2 regions of the Rhizobium sp. G187 genome follow, and region 1 is predicted to be linked to the other one. Evidence: riboswitches for the same ligand, from Rfam matches in the RefSeq annotation. Region 1 holds a riboswitch; the other holds the start of a gene.

Region 1 (10,953 bases):
GGATCGAAAAGGGCGCAACAATCGGGCGGTCGCCATAGGTCTTGACGATCTTGTCAGCCTCGATGACCAGCTTGCCGCTTTCCTTGCCTTCAGTGATCGCAGCCGAAATCGTACCTGTCGGCCCCTTGTGGCCGCGATACTGCGAGCGCAGATCCTGCAGATTGCCGAGGCGGCGCATGTTGCGCTTGCGCCGCGCGGTCACGCCGTAGCGCAGCCAGTGCTCCTCGCGCTCGATCTGGCGGCCAAGCTTGTGCTGCTCGATCTCTTCTTCTTCAAGCACCTGATCACGCCATTCCTCAAAATGGCCAAAGCCACGGTTCAGGCGGCGCGACAGACCGCGGTCAAGCCAGACGGTAGCGGTCGAGATCTTCTCGAGGAAACGTCGGTCATGGCTGATCAGGACAAGCGCGCTGCGGCTCTTGGACAGCTCGCCTTCGAGCCATTCGATCGTCGGCAGATCGAGATGGTTGGTCGGCTCGTCGAGCATCAGGATATCAGGCTCCGGCGCCAGCACGCGGGCAAGTGCTGCACGCCGCGCCTCCCCGCCGGAGAGCTGTTTGGGGTCTTCCTGACCTGTGAGACCGAGATGCTCGAGCAGATAGGTCACGCGGTAGGGATCGTCACTCGGGCCCAGCCCCGATTCGGCATAGGCTTGGACAGTGGCATAGCCGTCGAAATCCGGTGCCTGTTCCAGATAGCGGATCGTCGACGACGGATGGCGGAAGACTTCACCCGACTGCGCCTCGACCAGACCGGCTGCGATTTTCATCAAGGTCGACTTGCCCGAGCCATTGCGGCCGACCAGGCAGATGCGGTCACCGGGTTCGACCTGCAGGTTGGCGCCGTCGAGCAGCGGCGTGCCGCCGAAGGAAAGCTTGATATCATCGAGTTTCAGAATGGGAGGCGCCAAGGCTTCAGGCTCCGGATAAATCATAGGGACGGGCGAGCAGGATGGCCCGACCGCGAGTGAGCGCGACGGAGATAGGTCCGTCGGCGATGTTGGATATCGTGCGCGACGACCCGAAGGCGAGGGAAAAATTCCTGAGCGGGTAGCGCGCATTGCGAATCGTCAGGCCGGTCAGCGCCGTGAAGCCCAGCACGGAGAAAAGCGCACCCTTGGGCAGTTCAAGCGCAAGCTCGCTTTCCTCGACAAAGGGATAGGCTTCTTCCTCGCCCGAGGTCAGGACCACCTCGAAACCGTCTTCGACGAGGCCAAGTGCATTGAGATAGTGCTGGAGAGCATGGTCCGACCGGTCGCCGCCGAGCGCGCCGACAAAGATCAGCCGTGTCGCGCCGCGCGCAATCGCCTCGGCAACGGCGATCTCGCCGTCCGTCGCCGCCTTGGCAGCGGGATAGCTGCGCCGCTCCACCCGGGCATAGTGGGCAATCAGCGCTGCATCGCTGCTGTCGAAATCCCCGACCCACAATTCCGGCGTCAAGCCGAGCACCTCGGCATGACGCATACCACCGTCGGCGGCAATCACGCGACTGCCGGCCGTCAACGCCTTGAGGCGCTCCGTGACGGTCAGCGTGCCACCGAGAAGGATGGTGAAGGAGGATGTGGTCATGGCAAGCCCTTAGCGCATCTTGGAGGGGAAGGGAAAGCGCTTCCGCATCGGGAAGCGGCCCTCCTATGCAGGCCCTGGCTGTCGCGAAGCCTGCGATGCGATCATGGAAGACCGACTGCCGTGCGCGAAGCTGGCAGATCTTCATGCAAAATGGGAAATCCGACGGATGGAAAGAGACTGCCGCGAGAAGAGCGGGGCCGCGAAAGGCAGCCTCCGCCTCATCAACCGGCGCTCCTCGCCGCCAGCATCTGGTGTGATCAGCGCTTCTTCGGCGTTGCCGCCTCTGCACTCTTGATCTGCGTGCTGAAGGTGGAGACTGGCGCAGCCGACGGCTTTGCCTTGTCCTGCTTCGGCTTTCTTACTTCGCGGTTCGAACGCTGCTGGCCTTTAGCCATGATGTCTGCTCCTTCTTCAATGTGGATGTGGCAGGGGCGCGGGCGGATGCCTTGCTGCGGCTCGGATCGATATCGATTTCGGCAACGCAACGATCGAAGGTCTCCCCGTCGAAACGCACGCGGTATTGTCGGCTTCCACCTGTTTCCGGCAGGGTGGCGAGCACTTTGCAGGCACCACCTGCACGGGCGAGACGGACAGGACCGTCCTTCAGGACGATCATGTCGCCAATGGCGTATTTATGCTTGCTCATGGGTCTCCTCCGGGTCCGGCCGCGGTCACGATAAACTTCCGGCGGACACGTGGCCGGCCGGATCAGATTTTTCCGTCGATTGATAAAGAGCCCGACTGTCAGTGCACCAAAAGCGCTGGCACAGGTTGTCGGATGGCAAAGTCTGGTAGAAGGCGAAGGTCGGTTGTGTCCCGCACCCGGGGATCCATCCTCGCAGGGATAGGGCGCTCACAATCGGACACATGAAGAAGAACGTTGGAAACAGCCTGTCAGATCCGGTTGGAAATACAAGCTTTATCTCGCATTTGAACCCGGGAACGGCGAGATCACGCAGGGGCCAATGAGACCTGCATCGAGCGAAGGCGCAACTTCGCCATGACGGCTCGACCGCTTAGCTCCCCATTGATTCGCCGCCTCGACAGGCGTAAATAGAATAAGGTTCCGTGGTGATTTGGCCGGCCGGCTTGCAGCCACGTAAAATAAGTCGCTAAAGGGCCGAGGGAGTTATCAAGACTTTCCGAGGACCGGTAGCGATCTGCGCTGCCGGTATTTTTGTTTCCGCGGCTGTGTCCGCCGTGACAAGGAAAGTCGAGAGTAACATGCCGATCAGGATTCCAGACACACTGCCCGCCTTTGAAACCCTCGTGAATGAGGGCGTGCGGGTCATGACCGAGACCATGGCTGTCCGCCAGGACATCCGCCCGCTGCAGATCGGCCTGCTGAACCTCATGCCGAACAAGATCAAGACGGAGGTCCAGTTTGCCCGCCTGATCGGGGCATCGCCCCTGCAGGTCGACCTGACCCTGGTGCGCGTCGGTGGCCACAAGGCGAAGAATACCCCCGAAGAGCATCTTTTCTCGTTCTACCAGACCTGGGACGAAGTTAAGGACCGCAAGTTCGACGGCTTCATCATCACGGGCGCCCCGGTCGAAACACTGCCCTTCGAGGAGGTGACCTACTGGCCGGAACTCGCGGCGATCCTCGACTGGACCGAGACCAATGTGCATTCGACGATGAATGTCTGCTGGGGTGCCATGGCGGCGATCCACCATTTCCACAAAGTGCCGAAGCATGCGCTGAAGGAAAAGGCGTTCGGCGTCTATCGTCACCGCAACCTGGCGCCCTCGTCGGTCTATCTGAACGGCTTTTCCGACGACTTCCAGGTGCCGGTGTCGCGCTGGACCGAGGTTCGCCGCAAGGACATCGAACAGGTCAAGGACCTCAACATTCTGCTGGAATCAGACGAAATGGGTGTCTGCCTCGTCCAGGAGAAGCGGGCAAACCGCCTCTATATGTTCAACCACATCGAATATGATTCGACATCGCTGGGGGACGAGTACTTTCGCGACAAGGTGGCCGGCATCCCGATCAAGCTGCCGCACAATTATTTCCCGCACAATGACGACACGCTGACGCCGCTCAATCGCTGGCGCGGCCATGCCCATTTGCTGTTCGGCAACTGGATCAACGAGATCTACCAGATGACGCCTTATGACCTTGCCGAGATCGGCAAGGACCTTCAAGGTTGACGGTGGTCAGCGACCGCCACCGGAAGCGTTGAGGTCGCGATGCGGGCAATGCGCTCGTCTGCGGGTGGACCGAGACGGCAGCGAGGAAATCGGCACGCGTGCCGGACATGAAAGACAAAGCGAGGAAGACATGACAAGGCAGGTATTCGGCGTGATGCCGACGGGCGAGGCTGTCGAGCAGGTGGTGCTCTCGGGCGGTGGGTTGACGGCATCGATCCTCACCTTCGGCGCCGTTTTGCAGGATCTTCGCCTTGAGGGTCATGACGCACCGCTGGTGCTCGGTTTCGAGGACCTCGCCGGCTATCTCGACCATTCGCCCTATTTCGGCGCGACACCCGGCCGCTGCGCCAACCGCATCGGCAATGGTCGCTTCTCGCTTGAAGGCAGAGACTACCAGCTGGAACTCAATGAAAAAGGCGTCACGCACCTGCATGGCGGCTCCGACGGCATGGGCCGGCGGAACTGGACGATCCTCGAAACCACAGCCGATAGCGTGACCATGGAGATCGAGGATCCCGATGGCCGCGCCGGCTATCCCGGCACCACCCGCACGCGCGCGACCTTCGCCCTGAAGCCGGGCGGCATCTTCTCGGTGATCTATGAGACCGTGACCGACAAGCCGACCATCGCCAATGTCTGCCACCATGCCTATTTCAATCTTGACGGCAGGCCCGATATCATTGGCCACGACCTGATGATTGCCGCCGATCACTACACCCCCGTCGACGAGCGCCTGATCCCGACCGGCGAAATCAAGTCCGTCGAGAACACGGCCTTCGATTTTCGCGAGATGCGGCCGATTCGCCTTGACGTAGACGGACAGCAATTCGGCTACGATCACAATTTCTGCTTTTCCAGCGCCCGGATGGGCAAACGCAGCGTGGCCCTTGCCCGCAGCGTCAATTCCGGCGTGACCATGGAAATCGCCACGACCGAACCGGGCGTGCAATTTTATGCCGGCGGCAAGGTCTCGCCTGCCGTGCCGGGATTGGAAGGCCGCCGTTACGGCGCCTTTGCCGGCTTCTGCATGGAGACGCAGATCTGGCCGGACGCGATCAACAAGCCGAACTTCCCGAACGCCGTGCTGCGGCCAGGCGAGATCCTGCGCCAGGAAACAGACTATATATTCTCGAAGAGCTGAGGATCGATATTGCCGGTTGCGGGTGTTGCCTGCAGCCGGCCTCGGTCAGACCCCGTGCGGGGCCGACAATGGCGACTTCCCGGCGGTGCCGGTTTCATGCCTATCAGTCTTTGGAAGAAGAAAATGGAGCGGGTGAAGCGATTCGAACGCTCGACCCCAACCTTGGCAAGGTTGTGCTCTACCCCTGAGCTACACCCGCTCATAACCGCGATCCTGGGGTAGTGTCTGGATCGTGGGCCGTCCGTCTTGCGGCGACGGGCGGTATATGGCCCAACCGATTTTCAAATGCAACAGGGAAATTACAGTTCGAGGCGAAAAATTTTGAAAATGATCGCCGAGCCGGCGCAAACCACGGAAAATACGGGCTTTTTTGCCGTAAACGAGATTGCCAGATGTCGGCGTCCAGCCTATTTCTGGCATCAGTTCCGGCTAGACCAGTCAAATCGAGCCCGAAAAGAGGATTCTCCATGACCACCGAAATCGCTACCGCAGCACCAAAGACCGCTGAAGACCTTTTTCGCTTCCTCGACGGGCTCGGCATCGCGCACAAGACGAAATACCACCCGCCGGTGTTCACGGTGGCGGAATCCGTATCGCTGCGCGACGAGATCCCTGGCGGCCATACAAAGAACCTCTTCGTCAAGGACAAGAAGGACAACTACTTCCTTCTGACGGTGGAGGAGAATGCAGCCGTGGACCTAAAGACAGTCCACACGATCATTGGTGCCGCGAGCAAGGTATCCTTCGGCAAGCCGGAAAAGCTTCTGGAATATCTCGGCGTTGTACCGGGATCCGTGACGGCCTTCGGCGCAATCAACGACAGCGGAAACAACGTCACCTTCGTGCTTGACGCCGACCTGATGCAACACGAAGTGATCAACGGCCACCCGCTTTCCAACGACGCCACCACCTCGATCGGACGCGACGATCTGCTTCGCTTCATGGAAGCAACTGGCCACACGCCGCTTGTCTTGAAAGTAACGGGCTGACATACGATTTTAAGAGGATCTGCCGGCCTGAAGCGGGTGCTGGCAAACAAGGCGGGAGACGCGCGAGATGAGCGATTACGGAAACCCATACGGCGGATATGGAAACCAGACGATGACGGCCAGCGCCCAGCTGGGCGGCGCGCCGGCGCAACCGCAATCGCCGGCGCCGACGGCGGCCGAGCTGATCAAGGACACGACGACAGCGAACTTCGCCAGGGACGTGATGGAGGAATCGCGTAAACAGCCCGTTCTCGTCGATTTCTGGGCTCCTTGGTGCGGCCCCTGCCGGCAATTGACCCCGATCATCGAAAAGGCCGTTGCCGAAGCAGGCGGACGCGTCAAGCTCGTGAAGATGAACATCGACGATCACCCGGCGATCCCAGGGCAGCTTGGCATCCAGTCGATCCCGGCTGTTGTCGCCTTCGTGGATGGACGTCCGGCCGATGGCTTCATGGGCGCGTTGCCGGAGAGCCAGGTCAAGGCCTTCATCGACAAGATCGCAGGCCCCGCAGGTGCCGACCAGGCCGCAGAGATCGCAGCCGTCCTGGAAGAGGCCGCAATCCTGCTCGGCAATGGCGACATCGATCATGCAGCGCAGCTCTTCGCCGCAGTCATCCAGGCCGACCCTGACAATGGCAAGGCGCTTGCCGGCATGGCGGAATGCATGATTGTCGCCAACCAGCATCAGCGCGCCCGCGAATTGCTGAGCAACCTGCCGGCAGAAGTGGCAGCAGCCCCCGAGATCCAGGCACAGAACAAGCGGCTCGACCAGATTGAGGAAGCGCGCAAGCTTGGTGACCCGGTGGCGCTCGAACATACGCTCTCGCTGAACCCCGATGACCATGTCGCTCGAATGAACCTTGCAAAGATCCGCAATGTCGAGGGTCGCCGCGACGAAGCAGCCGAGCATTTGCTGCTGATCATGAAACGCGACAGGACATTCGAGGACGACGGCGCGCGAAAGCAGCTTTTGCAGTTCTTCGAGGTCTGGGGACCCAAGGAGCCGGCAACGATCATGGCACGTCGGAAGCTGTCTTCGATCCTCTTTTCATGAGGGGCTGCCGGACTTGAGTTTTATCCGGCGCGATCCACATTAGTGGGAAGTGGGCAGGCTTCTGCGCCTGCGAACGGGATGAACATCGATGCAAGTTGGAAATGCCAGATACCTGACTGGGGAAGACCTGCCGGACAAGCTGCCGGTCTTCCCGATCTCCGGCGTATTGCTCCTGCCGGGCGGCCAGCTGCCGCTCAACGTGTTTGAGCCACGCTACCTTGCCATGCTCGACGACGCACTGGCCGGAAATCGGCTGATCGGCATGATCCAGCCGGGAATGACCGAAGTACAGTCGGACATCCTGCCCGAGCGCACGTCGCTCTCCCCTGTCGGCTGTATCGGGCGCATCACATCCTTTAGCGAGACAGGTGACGGTCGCTATATCGTTTCGCTGGCTGGCGTCTGCCGCTTTCGTCTGCTCAACGAGGTGAACAGCGGCAAACCCTACCGCAGTTTCTCGATTGCCCCGTTCATCTCCGATCTGACAAGCAGCGACGAAGAGACACAGGTGGACCGGGCAGGTCTTCTTGCGGCGTTTCGCGCCTATCTGGAGGCGAACAAGCTGGAAGCCGATTGGGAGAGCGTGGAGCGGGCCTCCAACATCACCCTGGTCAATTCGCTCTCGATGATGTCGCCTTTTGGTCCTGCGGAAAAGCAGGCCTTGCTGGAGGCGCCAGACCTGAAGACCCGCGCGGAAACACTGATTGCCATCACCGAGATCATCCTTGCCCGTACCTTCGGCGATGCCGACACGATGCTTCAATAGGCGACATCATGGCTGACAACCCGGCAAGCATGGTCGACATCAAGATGCTCGAACTGCTGGTATGTCCGCTCACCCGCGGTAGCCTGAAGCTTGATCGCGAGAAGAACGAACTCGTTTCGGAAAAGGCGCGACTTGCTTATCCGATCCGTGACGGCATTCCGATCATGCTGGTTTCGGAGGCACGCAAGCTCGAAATGCCGATTTGAGACGGGTGGGCCCGACCCACCCACTTCCTGGCAGTCTCAGATCGACTGCCCGGCCAGAAGCCGCGGTGCATTCCCGGCAGACGTTCCGGCCGCCTCCCGAATGAAGTAGCCCTTGAGCGCTGGAATGCGATCAACGACACCGAGCCCGAAGTCGCGCAGGACCCGGATCGGGGTGATATCGTTAGAAAACAAGCGATTGAGCACGTCGGTGGTGACACCCATCCGGAACGTGTCGAACCGACGCCATGTCTGGTAACGCTCGAGCACATTGACCGAGCCAATGTCGAGGCCGAGCCTGTCGGCATCGACGACGGTTTCAGCAAGCGCCGCAACATCCTTGAAACCAAGATTGAGCCCTTGGCCGGAAATCGGATGAATGCCATGCGCCGCATCGCCCGCCAGCGCCAGACGCGGCGCGATGAAGGCACGGGCCAGGGTCAGACCAAGCGGAAAGGCGCGGCGATCCGCAGTCGCCCGGATCTGGCCAAGCTTATGGCCGAAACGCCGCTCCAGCTCTGCCTCGAAAAGGAGGTCGTCGGATGCGACGAGACGATCAGCATCCGCCGTGCGCTCCGTCCAGACAAGCGAGGAGCGATTGCCCTTGAGTGGCAAGATGGCGAACGGGCCGGCTGGAAGGAAATGCTCTTCCGCGACCCCATCATGCGGGCGTTCGTGCTCGACGGTGGTGACGATACCTGACTGACCATATTGCCAGGTAACTGTCTTGATCCCCGCGAGATCACGCAGTTTCGAGCGCACACCATCACAGGCGACCACGAGGCGGCTCGAGACAATGCTGCCATCCGAAAGCGTCAGCTCGGCAGAGGGGCCGATGTCGCGGAAGCCGGTCGCGCGCAGACCGTGGCGGATTGAAATGCCGCGCTCGGCGCAGGCGTCGCGCAAGGCGGCCACCATGCTGACATTGGGGATCATATGGGCGAAGGGGCGTCCATCCTCAACCGACCCGTCGAAGGTGAGGAAGACCGGACGCACCGGATCCGACGCTTTCGAATCAGTGACGATCATCCGGTTGATCGGCTGAGCGTCCGGCTCGATCCGGCCCCACAGGCCAAAGACATCGAGCATCTTCGTGGCAGCGGAAATAATTGCCGACGCACGCGGATCCTTTTTCCACGCCTCTTCCGGCGCAGCCTCGATCACCTCGATGGTGAGATGGGGCGCCGCCTGCTTGATCGCAACCGCGACAGAGAGACCGACATAACCACCGCCGACAACCAGCACATCCAGCATGGAGGGTTCCTTTGCACTTGTAGACATTCTTCACCCTATATAGATCAGGCTTCCACCAGTGCCTACACGCGGAGCCATGCATTATGTCGCAGCCACACGGACAGACCAAGGCCATGCAGGACCTGATCGATCGGCTCGATCTGGAAAAGCTGGAGGAAAACCTGTTTCGTGGCAGCAGCCCGCAAAATGGCTGGCAGCGCGTGTTCGGTGGCCTCGTAATTGCCCAGGCGCTGATGGCGGCGCAGCGTTGTGTCGAGGCTGACCGCATCGTTCATTCCCTGCATGCCTATTTTATGCGGCCCGGCGATCCGTCCATCCCGATCGTCTACCAGGTTGAACGCATCCGTGATGGTGCATCCTTTACCACGCGGCGCGTCGTCGCCATCCAGCACGGCAAGGCGATCTTCTCGATGTCGGCCTCCTTCCAGGTCGAGGAACCGGGCTTCGACCATCAGATCGGCCTGCCGAAGGTACCAGACCCTGAGACGCTGATGGGCGAGAAGGAGTTCCGCGAGGTCTTTCTGGCCAAGGCACCGGAGACGGTGAAGAAATACTGGGGCCGTGAGCGACCAATCGAGATTAGGCCCGTGTCGCTCACGCACTATCTCTCGGATGAGAAGCTCGACCCGGTGGCCCATATATGGGTTAAAGCCGCAGGGCTGGTGCCTGACGAACGGCACTATCAGTCAGCGATCTTGGCCTATCTTTCCGACATGACGCTGCTCGACACATCGCTTTATGCCCATGGCACATCCATATTCGACCCCGCGCTGCAAGTGGCAAGCCTGGACCACGCCATGTGGTTCCATCGCCCCTGCCGCCTGGATGACTGGCTCCTCTACACGCAGGACAGCCCCAGCGCCGCAGGTGCCCGCGGGATGACCCGCGGCAGCATTTTTTCGCGCGATGGCAGCCTCATTGCTTCCGTGGCGCAGGAAGGCCTGATCCGCAAACGGGCAAATGATTAAAAAAACATCATTGCGGCGAAAATGCGCACTATTTGTGCGCTTAATGGGCATTCATTTGCCCGTTTTATGGATACTCCAGACATAATCTTTATAATTCAATAACTTATGTAACGCGTCGAATCTGGCACGCCTTTTGAATGTCTAACTTCGGTCGCTGAGCGAAACTTCCCGCTGGCGTCAAGGAGAGTCGGCCTTAAGCCGAGGACAAGCAAAGGATGGGAAACCAGATGAAAATTGTGATGGCTATCATTAAGCCGTTCAAGCTGGACGAGGTACGCGAGGCCCTGACGGCTGTGGGGATCCAGGGTCTGACCGTAACCGAGGTCAAGGGCTATGGCCGCCAGAAGGGACATACGGAAATCTACCGTGGCACCGAATATGCGGTGAGCTTTCTGCCGAAGCTGAAAATCGAGATCGCTGTATCGTCCGAACTGGCCGACAAGGCCGTCGAAGCCATCGCAGCTGCCGCGAAGACCGGCCAGATCGGCGACGGCAAGATCTTTGTCTATGCGATCGATCAGGCCGTGCGTATCCGCACCGGCGAAACCAATACCGAAGCTCTGTAAGAACGGCTGTTAGGGGAGTTGTTACTGATGTCACTTGCCAAGTTTAACACCAATCTCGTGCGCTTGGGCGCCGCATCGGCAGCCGTGCTGGCGCCGGTCGTCGCATTCGCCCAGGAAGCTGCACCAGCCGTTGCGGATGCAGCCGCCGCAGCAGCACCAGCCATGACAGTCGACAAGGGTGATACCACCTGGATGCTCGTTTCGGCCCTGCTGGTCCTCTTGATGACCGTGCCGGGCCTCGGCCTGTTCTACGGCGGCCTTGTCCGCGCCAAGAACATGCTGTCCGTGCT
Region 2 (10,953 bases), on a different contig from region 1:
ACACTGCTCGGGATATCCGGCAGCCTGCGCAAGGGCTCGCTGAACACGGCGCTATTGAACGCGGCCACCCGGCTGCCGGCGGAGGGGTACGCGATCGAAGCGGCGGGCATTCACGGCGTTCCGCTCTATGATGGCGACCTGGAAGCGGCCGAAGGCATTCCGGCTGCCGTGACGGCTTTGAAGGAAAAGATCCAGGCCGCGGATGGCGTGATCCTGTTTACGCCGGAATACAACAACGGCATTCCCGGCGCCTTCAAGAACACCATCGACTGGCTGTCCCGCCCATCCTCCGATATCGCGAAAGTATTTGGCGGCAAGCCCTTCGCGCTCGTCGGCGCGTCTCCTGGCAATTTCGGCACGCTGCTCAGCCAGAATGCCTGGCTTCCCGTTCTGCATACGCTGGGCTGCCGGACATTCTCGGAAAAGCGGCTGATGGTGTCAAAGGCGCATACGTTGTTCGATGCCGAGGGCAATCTCACCGACGAGGCGACAGTCAAGCGCCTGGCGGATCTGCTGGCGGCGTTTGCGCGGTTTGCGGGGGAAAAGTGAAGAGAATTGGAGCGGGTGAAGGGAATCGAACCCTCGTATTCAGCTTGGGAAGCTGCTGCTCTACCATTGAGCTACACCCGCGACGGGGATGAGGAATCCAACAGTTCGGCCGGCCTGTCAAGCGGCAGGCGGCCGAAAGCGGGACGCCCTTGGTTCCACACCGATCTTCAAGGCAGGCGGAAATGCTTTGACAGTTTCAGGCCTTGCGCCTGGTAGTTGGAGCCGAGGCCCGTGCCATAAAGGCCTTCGGGGCGCTCCTGCATGTGTTCATAGACGAGCCGGCCGATGACCTGGCCGTGCTCAAGAATGAAGGGGACCTCGTGGCTTCGGACTTCCAGCACGGCGCGGCTGCCCGAGCCGCCGGCAGGGGCATGGCCGAAGCCCGGGTCGAAGAAGCCGGCATAGTGGACGCGGAATTCCCCGACCAGCGGATCATAGGGCGTCATCTCGGCCGCATAGAGCGGGGGCACATGCACTGCTTCGTTCGACACCAGAATGTAGAATTCGTCGGGATCCAGGATCAGCTCATCGGCGCCACGGCTGTAGAGCGGCTCCCAGAAATCGAGCACATCATGCGCCCCCTTCTTATCGACATCGATGACGGACGTGTGGTGCTTGCCGCGATAGCCGATCAAGCCTTGAGGCCCTGATCCCTTGAGGTCGATCGAGAGCGCGATGCCGCCGCCGGAGACATTGGGCATGTCGCTGGCAACCAGGGTCTCGGCCTTGTGCAGCTCGAAGAGCTCGGCCTCGCCGAGCAATGCATGGCCGACGCGGAAGCGGATCTGCGACAGGCGCGAGCCGCGGCGCACGATGATCGGGAAAGTGCGCGGGGAGATTTCCAGGTAGAGCTGGCCCTTGTAGCCGGCCGGCACCTTGTCGAATTCCTGGGCGTAATCGACCATGACGCGGGTGAAGATGTCGAGGCGGCCGGTGGAGCTCTTCGGATTGGCGGAAGCCGAGATTTCAGCCGGCAGATCGAGGCTTTCCATCAGGGGCACGATGTAGACGCAGCCGGTTTCCAGCACCGCGCCATTTTCGAGATCGATCTCGTGCAATGTCAGCTTGTCGAGCTTCTCGGCGACAGTGCTGTTGCGGCCCGGCATGAAGCTCGCCCGGACCCGGATGGCCTTGCCGCCGAGGCGCAGATCGAGACTGGCGGGCTGGATCTGATCCTTGTCGAGCATGGCCTCGCTTTTCAGCTGGCCCTGGCCGAACAAGGCACCGATGGCGCGGTCGGACAAAATCCCGGACTTGATGGTCATTTTTCTCAATCCTGTTTGGGCCGACAAAACCAAAGCCCACCAATTGACGCAAGGCCTGCGAAGGCGTAAGGCAGCCTTATCCCGTGGTGATTTGGCCGGTCGGCTTGCAGCCACGTTAAACAAGTGGCTAAATAGACCGGGTTCACAAAACCGGTCCGTATTCGCGACCGGTTTTTTTTGTGTTTGAAAGGCACCCGCATGAGCAAGAACTGGCGCCCGGCAACGAAACTCGTTCATGGTGGCACGCTGCGCTCTCCCTATGGCGAGACCTCCGAAGCGATCTTCCTGACCCAGGGTTTCGTGTATGAAACCTCGGAAGCAGCCGAAGCCCGCTTCAAGGGCGAGAATGACGGCTATATCTACGCCCGCTACGGCAGCCCGACCAATGACATGTTCGAAAAGCGCATGTGCCTGCTCGAAGGCGCTGAAGACAGTCGCGCCATGGCATCCGGCATGGCGGCTGTTGCTGCCGCCGTTCTCTGCCAGGTGAAGGCCGGCGATCATATCGTTGCTGCCCGCGCCCTGTTCGGCTCCTGCCGCTACGTCGTCGAGACGCTGGCGCCGCGCTACGGTGTGGAATGCACCCTTGTCGACGGGCGCGACCTGAAGAACTGGGAAGATGCGATCCGGCCGAACACCAAAGTGATGTTCCTCGAAAGCCCGACAAATCCGACGCTTGAGGTCATTGATATAGCAGGCGTGGCCAAGCTTGCCGACCAGATCGGGGCGAAGCTGATCGTCGACAACGTGTTTGCCACGCCGCTCTTCCAGAAGCCGCTGGAACTCGGCGCGCATGTCGTCGTCTATTCCGCAACGAAGCATATCGACGGCCAGGGTCGCTGCCTTGGCGGCGTCGTGCTCTCGTCGAAGGAATGGATCAACGAGAACCTGCACGACTATTTCCGCCACACGGGTCCGGCCATGTCGCCGTTCAATGCCTGGACCTTGCTGAAGGGCATGGAGACCCTGCCCTTGCGCGTGAAGCAGCAGACGCAAACGGCAGCGGCGGTTGCAGACTTCCTTGCCGAACAGAGCCCTGTGGCCCGCGTGATCTATCCCGGCCGCAAGGACCATCCGCAGGCCGACATTATCGCGAAGCAGATGACTGGCGGCTCGACGCTCGTCTGCTTCGAGCTCAAGGGCGGCAAGGAGGCTGCCTTCAAGCTGCAGAACGCGCTGGAGATCATCAAGATCTCCAACAATCTCGGCGATGCGAAGAGCCTGATCACCCATCCGGCGACCACCACGCACAAGAACCTTACCGACGAGGCACGGGCAGAGCTTGGTATTTCCGGCGGCACGGTTCGCCTCTCCTGCGGAATCGAAGACACGCAGGACCTGCTCGACGACCTGGCTGCGGCAATCAAAGGGTTGTGATCAGCGCCGAATGAGCGCCAGAAACCAAAAAAAGCCGGTCGCGCCTCGAAGCGCGGCCGATCATATGCCCTTGACGGGAGCTGTCGCGTCGTTATCCCATGGCCGGATGATGAAATACGAGGGCCGGCCTTGCCGCCATCCGACAAAGACACATCTTGTGATGATCACAGGCCTTTTTCGCAGGATGCGGCCATGTATCGCGCGTTGACACGAGACATCGAGGTTCTTGTCGAACCGTTTTATCTCGAAGAACAATCAGACCCCGATGACAGCCGCTATGTCTGGGGCTACCGGATCGTGATTGCCAATCATTCGCGCCAGACCGTTCGCCTGACCCATCGCTATTGGCATATCACCGACCAGAATGGTCAGGTGGACGAAGTCAGCGGCCCTGGGGTGGTTGGAGAACAGCCGCAACTCCAGCCTGGTGACAGCTATGAATATTCCTCGGGCTGTCCGCTCGATACGCCCTCTGGCATGATGTACGGCACCTATCGCATGGAAACCGACGATGGCGAGGCTTTCGACGTCGACATTCCCGCCTTCTCGCTCGACAGCCCCGGCATGGTGCGCACGCTGAACTGACGGATGCGGGTTGAGTTCGGACGCTGCCAAGGCTATCTGGACCCATCGACCAGCGACACGTCAACAAAGGTGCATTCCGGCATGAGTCCAGATTATCTCGTCACCCACAATGGTGGCTTTCATGCCGATGAACTGCTGTCCAGCGTCATCCTGACACGCCTTTACCCGGAGGCGCGCATCGTGCGCAGCCGGGCACCGGAGTGGATCACGCCTGCCAGCGATCGCATCATCTATGATGTCGGCGGGGCCTATGACGCATCCGCGCAGATCTTCGACCACCACCAGCGCGGCGCGCCGCTGCGCGAAGACGGCCAGCCCTACAGCTCGTTCGGGCTGGTGTGGAAGCATTACGGCCGTGACTATCTCGCCGCATCCGGTGTGCCCTCCTCCGATATCGAGGCGGTGCATGAAGGCTTCGATGCGAAGTTCGTGCTGCCCGTGGACCTGATGGACAACGGGGCGCTCAGCCCCGCCAGCGCCGGCCCACTGGCCGGACTGACACTGCCGAGCCTGCTCGAGACCCTGAAGCCGGTGTTCGATGACAACGAACCAGGCGCCGACGATCGCGGCTTTCACGCTGCCCTTGCGATTGCGCGTGCCTTGGTCGAAGCCGGGATCTCCCAGCGTGCAGCCAAGCTTCGCGCCGAGGCACTTGTCGTCGATGCGATTGCAGCTACGGGCACGAGCCGCGTTCTCGAACTGCCGATGGGCATGCCATTTCGCCCGGCGATCGTGAAGACGGGTGCGTCACATCTGCTCTTCGTCGTGCATCCGCGCGACAAGGACTGGTGCGTCACTGGCATTCGCCGGGCTGACGAAGGCTTCGAGCTTCGGGCCAACCTGCCGGCCGCCTGGGCGGGCTTGAGCAATGGCGAGTTGGAAGCCGCCTGCGGTGTCGAAGGCGCCAGCTTCTGTCACAATGGCCGCTTCATTGCGGCGGCCCGGACACGCGAAGCCATCCTCGCCATGGCCGACCTTGCGGTCGAAGAGGCACTGAAGGATACGAATACCGCCGTCTGACATTGGATCAGCCGAGATTCACAACGACGAAAGCCGCCGCATCCTGAAGAGGTGCGGCGGCTTTTGCCTGAGGGGCTTGTGACCGTTCAGACTTCCCTCAGACGGCCGCTCGAATCGAGACTGCCGATGAGGGTGGAACTGGCTTCGTTGAGACCCAGCACGTCGACGGGAACGCCATGCGCCTTGAAGCGCTGAAGCACGCGGTCCAGTGCTGCCACTGCCGTAATGTCCCAGAAATGCGCATGGGTGAGATCGATGACGGCGTGCTTGCCGACAGCATCCTGATAGTCGAAGGCATCGATGAAGAGATCGGCCGAGGCGAAGAAGATCTGCCCGGACACACGGTAGGTGAGCCGCCCCCTCGCCTCGTCAGTATCGGCCTCGACGCGGAGCAGAGCCGAGACCTTGAAGGCGAAAAAGACACCGCTCAGCAGGACGCCGACGGCAACGCCGAGGGCAAGATTCGCAGTGAACACCGTGACGATGACGGTTGCGACCATCACGGCGCTCGACATCTTCGGATGGACGATCAGGCTGCGGAGCGACGACCAGTCGAAAGTGTCGATCGAGACCATGATCATGATGGCGACCAGCGCTGCTACCGGCACTTGCGAAACCCATGGCTTCAGAACCACCATCAAGACCAGGAGAAGCACGCCGGCGAACAGGGTGGAGAGGCGGCTGCGGCCACCGTATTTGACGTTGCTGACCGTCTGGCCAATCATGCCGCAACCGGCAATACCGCCAAACAGGCTGGCCGCGACATTGGCGATGCCAAGCCCGGTGCATTCCATGTTCTTCGGGCTTGGCGTGTCGGTGAGATCATCCACGACGCTCGCGGTCATCATCGATTCCAGGAGGCCTACCATGGCGATGGCGAGCGCTGGGCCTGCAATGATCGACAGGGTCTCAAGCGTCAACGGCACCGATGGCCATGCGAAGACCGGCAGGGAATCCGGCAGCCTGCCGAGATCGGCGACCGTCATGACCGGCAGTTTCAGGACGGTGGCACCCACGGTCAGCACGAGAATGCAGACGAGCGGCGAAGGCACAACCGTTGTCAGACGCGGCACCAGATAAATGATCGCGAGGCCTGCTGCGAGCATGGCGTAGTTCAACCAGCCTCCGTGGACGATATGCGGCACCTGCGCGGCAAAGATCAGAATTGCCAGCGCATTCACGAAGCCGGTGCGCACAGACTTTGACACGAAGCGCATCAAGACGCCGAGACGGAGGACACCGAAGAGGATCTGGAAAAGGCCGGCCAACAAGCCGGCAGCAAGCAAGTAGGACAGGCCATGGGCGGCCACCAGCGGGGCCACGACCAAGGCCACGGAACCGGCAGCAGCCGAGATCATCGCCGGGCGTCCACCGGTAAAGGCAATCACGATGCCGATGACGAAAGAGGCGAACAGGCCGACTTGCGGATCGACGCCGGCGACGAAGGAAAAGGCGATGACTTCGGGGATAAGTGCGAAGGTGGCGACGGCACCCGCGAGCAGTTCGCGCACGGGGTTGGCGGACCACTCGCGGCGGTAGGCTATGAAACGTGTCATGAAAAACCACAGAATTGGACAACGGGCCGATCCAGGGGATCGGTCGGGGGACGGTTGCGTTGCTGAGGTTGTCTGGCGGATTGGCGGCCAGAAGAGCCACCCGGAATTGCACCGGGTCCTTGTGGATGAAGGCGTTCTAACGCGGGCGGGTTTCCATGGCAAGCATAGGAGGCACAACGTTTGGGGCAGGCAGGCGAACTGTTTGCACCTCATCCAATTCCAGAAGCAGCGCCAGCACATCGCGTTGACTGATCGGCCTGCCGAACAGATAGCCCTGAATCATCTGCGGCTTTAGTGGTGCCAGTGTCTGCATCTGCTCATCCGTCTCGACGCCTTCGAGAACGCATTTGAGCTCGAGCTTATCGCACAAGGCGATAATGGCCGCGACGATTTCCCGGCAGGTGGGGTTATCGGAAACCTTGCGGACAAAACTCTTGTCGATCTTCACCTTGTTGAGCGGCAGTTGGTCGAGATATTCGAAGCTGGAATAGCCGGAGCCAAAATCGTCGAGGGCGATCTTGAAACCCGCAGCGGAAAGTTCCTGCAACACGCTGCGGGATGCGCCAACATCCTTGATCACGGCTGTTTCCGTGATTTCGAATTCCACGCGGGCGGGATCAACGCCGCGATCGCGGACCTCCGATACAAGTGACATGATAAACTGGCACTCAGCCAGGTCCTGGGCGGACAGATTGAAGGATATGCTGATATCCGCTGGCCAGAGGTCAAGCGCGTTCAGCGCCTTGCCGAACAGGACACGCGTGACACTCTGGATGAGACCGGCACGTTCAGCAGCACGAATGAAGCGATCCGGCGGGACCAGGCCGAGAGCCGGGCTCTGCCAGCGCGCCAACGCCTCGAAACTGACCACCCTGTTGCTGTTCAGATCGACTTGCGGCTGGAATAGCAGGTAGAGTTCATCTTCCAGCTTTGCCTCGCGCAGCGCCCGCTCAAGCGCGAGCGTCTCGCGCATCTCCTCATCCTGGCTGGTGGTGAAGACAGTGGTTTGCCGCCTTGCAAACTGCTTGCCGCGATAGAGTGCAAAATCCGCCTTTTCGTAGATTTCGCGGGCCGTCTTACCCATGGTCGGGAAATGCGCGAAGCCGATGGTTCCGCTGAGGTTCAGGCGGAGTGGATGCATGTCATAGGAGCGACTGATGTCTTTGATCAGGAAGTTTCCGTAGACTTCGATCTGGGTCGATTCGGTTTCACCCTGGATCAGGATGGCGAATTCATCCCCGCCAATCCGGCCGATTTCGATACCCTGCATTTCCCGGCGTCCGAGGCGCTCCACCACTTCACAGAGAACCTGATCGCCCACGGCATGGCCATAGATGTCGTTGATCGACTTGAAGCCATCCAGATCGAGGATACCGACCCAGAAAGGCCTCTGCTCCTGGACCAGCCTGTCGATATTGGCAAAGATCGACCGCCGGTTGGCGATGCCCGTCAGACTGTCCCGGGCGGCAAGCTGGTCGGCCAGCAGGCGTGCATCGATCTGGCGCAGGATCGCCTTGCGCAGCAATGTCGCCATGCCGAAGGAGGCGAAGGACGAAGCAACACCGATGAAGGCGAACTGATGGAGAACCTCTGGCGGGGCTTTGCTGGCAAACCAGAACATGGTGCCGATGGAGAGGGTGACGCTGAGCAAAGTCGCCCTCAGCGTGACGCCGGTCGTAGAAAATACGACGGCCATCAAAACGAAATAGATCAGTTTCTGTGGCTCTGAATGGGTCTGCATGTAGGCGACAACATTCAGATACATTAAAAGATTGGTGGCCAATCCAACCGTTTCCAGACGACGAAGCGGCGTGCGGCCCGCCGGCAGAAGCGCCCAACGGAACACCGCATAGGCAATTGCCGTGGCCAGGCTGAGACCGCCAAGAAAGTAAAAATTGAAGCCCGTTTCGTCCCGCCAGTGCCCCCAGGTGACAAAGAGATAATAGGCCCATCCCGGCAAGAGGAAACCGCGCATGATCGGGCGATAGGCTTCGGCCATCGCTCGGCGGCGCGTAGCACTCGTCCAGATGCCGTATTGCCGCTTCAACGCTTTGATCGGGGAAATTACCGTCCAGAGGCTCCCCTCTGCACCCCGATCGTCGGAGGCCCCTGAGGCATCGGCCCGGACACGATCTGTCGTGGTATTCTGCATTCAGGTCCCCAAGGCGCGTGGTCCGCAACCTATGAAATCCTTATTTAGAATAGATGAATACCGCGATAGGCGCGCCAGCGAGACTACCCCCCAATGCGCAAAAAAACATCATATGGGTGCTCAGGTCGACTGAGCACTGGAGCAGGTGAAGGCCGGCAAAAGCCGCCCATCACCGATATCGCCACAGCCCATCAGGCCGGCGTGAGCTCCGATGGCTCGAAATGGTAGTTCGTCGAGCAGAACTCGCAGCTGACGGTAACCTGCCCATTTTCCGTACTTGCTTCGATTTCCTCGGCCGAAAAACCCGAGAGTACGCTTTTCAAACGATCGCGCGAGCAACTGCAACGATCGTAGACAGGCTGTGGTTCGTAGGCGCGCACGCCCCGCTCGTGAAAGAGGCGGAACAAAAGCCGCTCAATCCCGATCTGCGGGTCGGTGAGTTCGTCGGCATCGATCGTATCGACCAGCATGCGCGCTTCCTGCCAGGCGTCGTCACCATGGAGATCGTGGTCGCGATTGTCGCCGTCGCCGCCGTGGAGATCAGGCTGTCGCATGCGGTCCGGTGCTTCAGGCAAAAACTGGGCAATCAGCCCCCCTGCCCGCCAGGTTCGCCGCGGCTTGCCATCCGCATCACGGTCGAAGAGTTCGGCAGCGCCCAAGCGCACGCGGGTTGGGATCTGCTCCGACTGGCGAAAATATACGCCTGCAATGTCTTCGAGCGAGGTGCCATCCAACGGAACGATACCCTGATAGGGTTGCATGAAGGTGCCCTGATCGATGGTGAAGGCAAGGAAGCCTTCGCCCAGCAACTCTTCCGGCGACGCGCGCCCCGAGGCGACGGCGTCTGCGACGGCCTGCTCGTCGAAGCGGGCATAGGCGCGAATGTTTTCCGGCGTCGTGAAATCGGCAACCAGCAGGTCGACCGGGCCATTGCCCTTGGTCTGGACGATGAACTTGCCCTCGAACTTCAGTGAAGTTCCGATCAGGACAGTCAGTACGATCGTCTCGGCCAGCAGTCGAGCGACCGGTTGCGGATAGGCATGACGGTCGAGGATGCTATTGATCAGTGGGCCGAGCTGAACGGCACGGCCTCGCACGTCGAGGCCCTCGACCTGAAAGGGGACCACGCGGTCATCGCCGGCGAAACCGAATTCGCCGAGTTCTGCTTGTCTCGTCGACATGAATGTACTCCCGGCGCAAACGGCGCCACATGCAGGGCCAGAGCGGCCCGATCAGAAAGCGCACAAGTGGTGTCACCCATGCAGAAGGTCAAGGGATCCACCTCTGCGGTGGTTCTGCGGTGGCGCTCGGTGTCAGATTGCGCCGAGGCACCAGGCCAGAATGGACTTTTGGGCGTGGAGACGATTTTCCGCCTCGTCGAACACCACGGACTGCGGACCATCGATCACCTCATCAGTGACTTCCTCGCCACGATGGGCTGGCAGGCAATGCAGGAACAGCGCCTCATCCTTTGCCTTCTTCATCAGGTCAGCATTGACCTGGAAGGGCTGGAAGACGTTGTGGCCACGCGCCTTGTGCTCCTGGTTCATCGACACCCAGGTATCGGTGATGACGGCATCCGCACCGTCGACTGCACGATCGGCATCATGGCACAGCAGGATCTCTCCGCCATTGTTGCGGGCCCAGTTGAGGATCTTGTCATCGGGTTCCGAGCCAAGCGGAACGGCCATGTTCATCCGGTAACCAAAGCGGGCAGAGCCCTCGACCAGGGAGTGCAACACGTTGTTGCCGTCACCCGTCCAGGCGAGCGTCTTGCCGGCAATCGGACCGCGATGCTCTTCGATCGTCATGATGTCAGCCATGATCTGGCAGGGATGCGTGAGGTCTGTCAGGGCGTTGATCACCGGCACAGTCGCATGCTCGGCCATCTCCAGAAGACGGGCGTGATCGGTGGTACGGATCATGATGGCATCGACGTAGCGCGACAGGACCTTGGCCGTATCGCCAATGGTTTCGGCGCGACCGAGCTGCATTTCGGTGCCGGACAGGAAAAGTGTTTCACCACCGAGCTGGCGCATGCCGACATCGAAGGAGACGCGGGTGCGCGTGGAGGGCTTTTCGAAGATCATCGCCAGCATCTTGCCAGCCAGCGGCTTGCCTGCGGTTCCAGCCTTGGTTGCCTGCTTCCGGGTCAACGCATCGTCCAGCATGGTGCGGAGGTCTGCTGCGGAGACTGCGGAAAGATCGAGGAAATGCTTCGGGGATGCCATCTAAACTACCTGTTCTCGGCTTTCTCGGTATTGTGGTCCGGTCGTATCACGCAGACTTGGCGAGGGTTTCACGCACGCGCTCTGCAGCGCGCTCGATGCGGGCGAGACCATCGCGCGCTTCTTCGGCCGTCACCGTCAGCGGCGGCAACAGGCGGATGACGTTGTCGCCGGCCGGAACGCCTAGCAAGTGCTCGGCGCGCATCGCCATGAGCAGCTCG

Evidence for each region. A riboswitch is a leader RNA that binds a small molecule or an ion and turns the genes downstream of it on or off. The one in region 1 is predicted to bind S-adenosylmethionine.
Region 2: another riboswitch for S-adenosylmethionine. It lies ahead of ACSV9I_RS18005 (O-succinylhomoserine sulfhydrylase); the one in region 1 lies ahead of metA (homoserine O-acetyltransferase MetA).

What each region holds. Positions count from the first base shown of each region.
Region 1 is NZ_JBPUGM010000004.1:398,693-409,645, forward strand. It holds gene ACSV9I_RS14345 (ABC-F family ATP-binding cassette domain-containing protein) at 1-910, opposite strand, end outside; gene ACSV9I_RS14350 (thiamine diphosphokinase) at 915-1,568, opposite strand; gene ACSV9I_RS14355 (hypothetical protein) at 1,826-1,963, opposite strand; gene ACSV9I_RS14360 (hypothetical protein) at 1,927-2,214, opposite strand; SAM riboswitch at 2,627-2,704, shown strand; gene metA (homoserine O-acetyltransferase MetA) at 2,793-3,722, shown strand; gene ACSV9I_RS14370 (aldose epimerase family protein) at 3,853-4,863, shown strand; tRNA gene ACSV9I_RS14375 (tRNA-Gly) at 4,988-5,062, opposite strand; gene ACSV9I_RS14380 (prolyl-tRNA synthetase associated domain-containing protein) at 5,331-5,852, shown strand; gene trxA (thioredoxin) at 5,920-6,906, shown strand; gene ACSV9I_RS14390 (LON peptidase substrate-binding domain-containing protein) at 6,995-7,672, shown strand; gene ACSV9I_RS14395 (Trm112 family protein) at 7,681-7,878, shown strand; gene ACSV9I_RS14400 (ubiquinone biosynthesis hydroxylase) at 7,915-9,156, opposite strand; gene tesB (acyl-CoA thioesterase II) at 9,213-10,097, shown strand; gene ACSV9I_RS14410 (P-II family nitrogen regulator) at 10,325-10,663, shown strand; gene ACSV9I_RS14415 (ammonium transporter) at 10,691-10,953, shown strand, end outside.
Region 2 is NZ_JBPUGM010000006.1:215,580-226,532, reverse strand. It holds gene ACSV9I_RS18020 (NADPH-dependent FMN reductase) at 1-549, shown strand, start outside; tRNA gene ACSV9I_RS18015 (tRNA-Gly) at 557-630, opposite strand; gene ACSV9I_RS18010 (2'-deoxycytidine 5'-triphosphate deaminase) at 717-1,814, opposite strand; SAM riboswitch at 1,888-1,966, shown strand; gene ACSV9I_RS18005 (O-succinylhomoserine sulfhydrylase) at 2,013-3,191, shown strand; gene apaG (Co2+/Mg2+ efflux protein ApaG) at 3,384-3,776, shown strand; gene ACSV9I_RS17995 (MYG1 family protein) at 3,858-4,796, shown strand; gene ACSV9I_RS17990 (SulP family inorganic anion transporter) at 4,883-6,352, opposite strand; sul1 at 6,419-6,474, opposite strand; gene ACSV9I_RS17985 (putative bifunctional diguanylate cyclase/phosphodiesterase) at 6,489-8,504, opposite strand; gene ACSV9I_RS17980 (Hsp33 family molecular chaperone) at 8,696-9,685, opposite strand; gene argF (ornithine carbamoyltransferase) at 9,818-10,735, opposite strand; gene ACSV9I_RS17970 (aspartate aminotransferase family protein) at 10,782-10,953, opposite strand, start outside.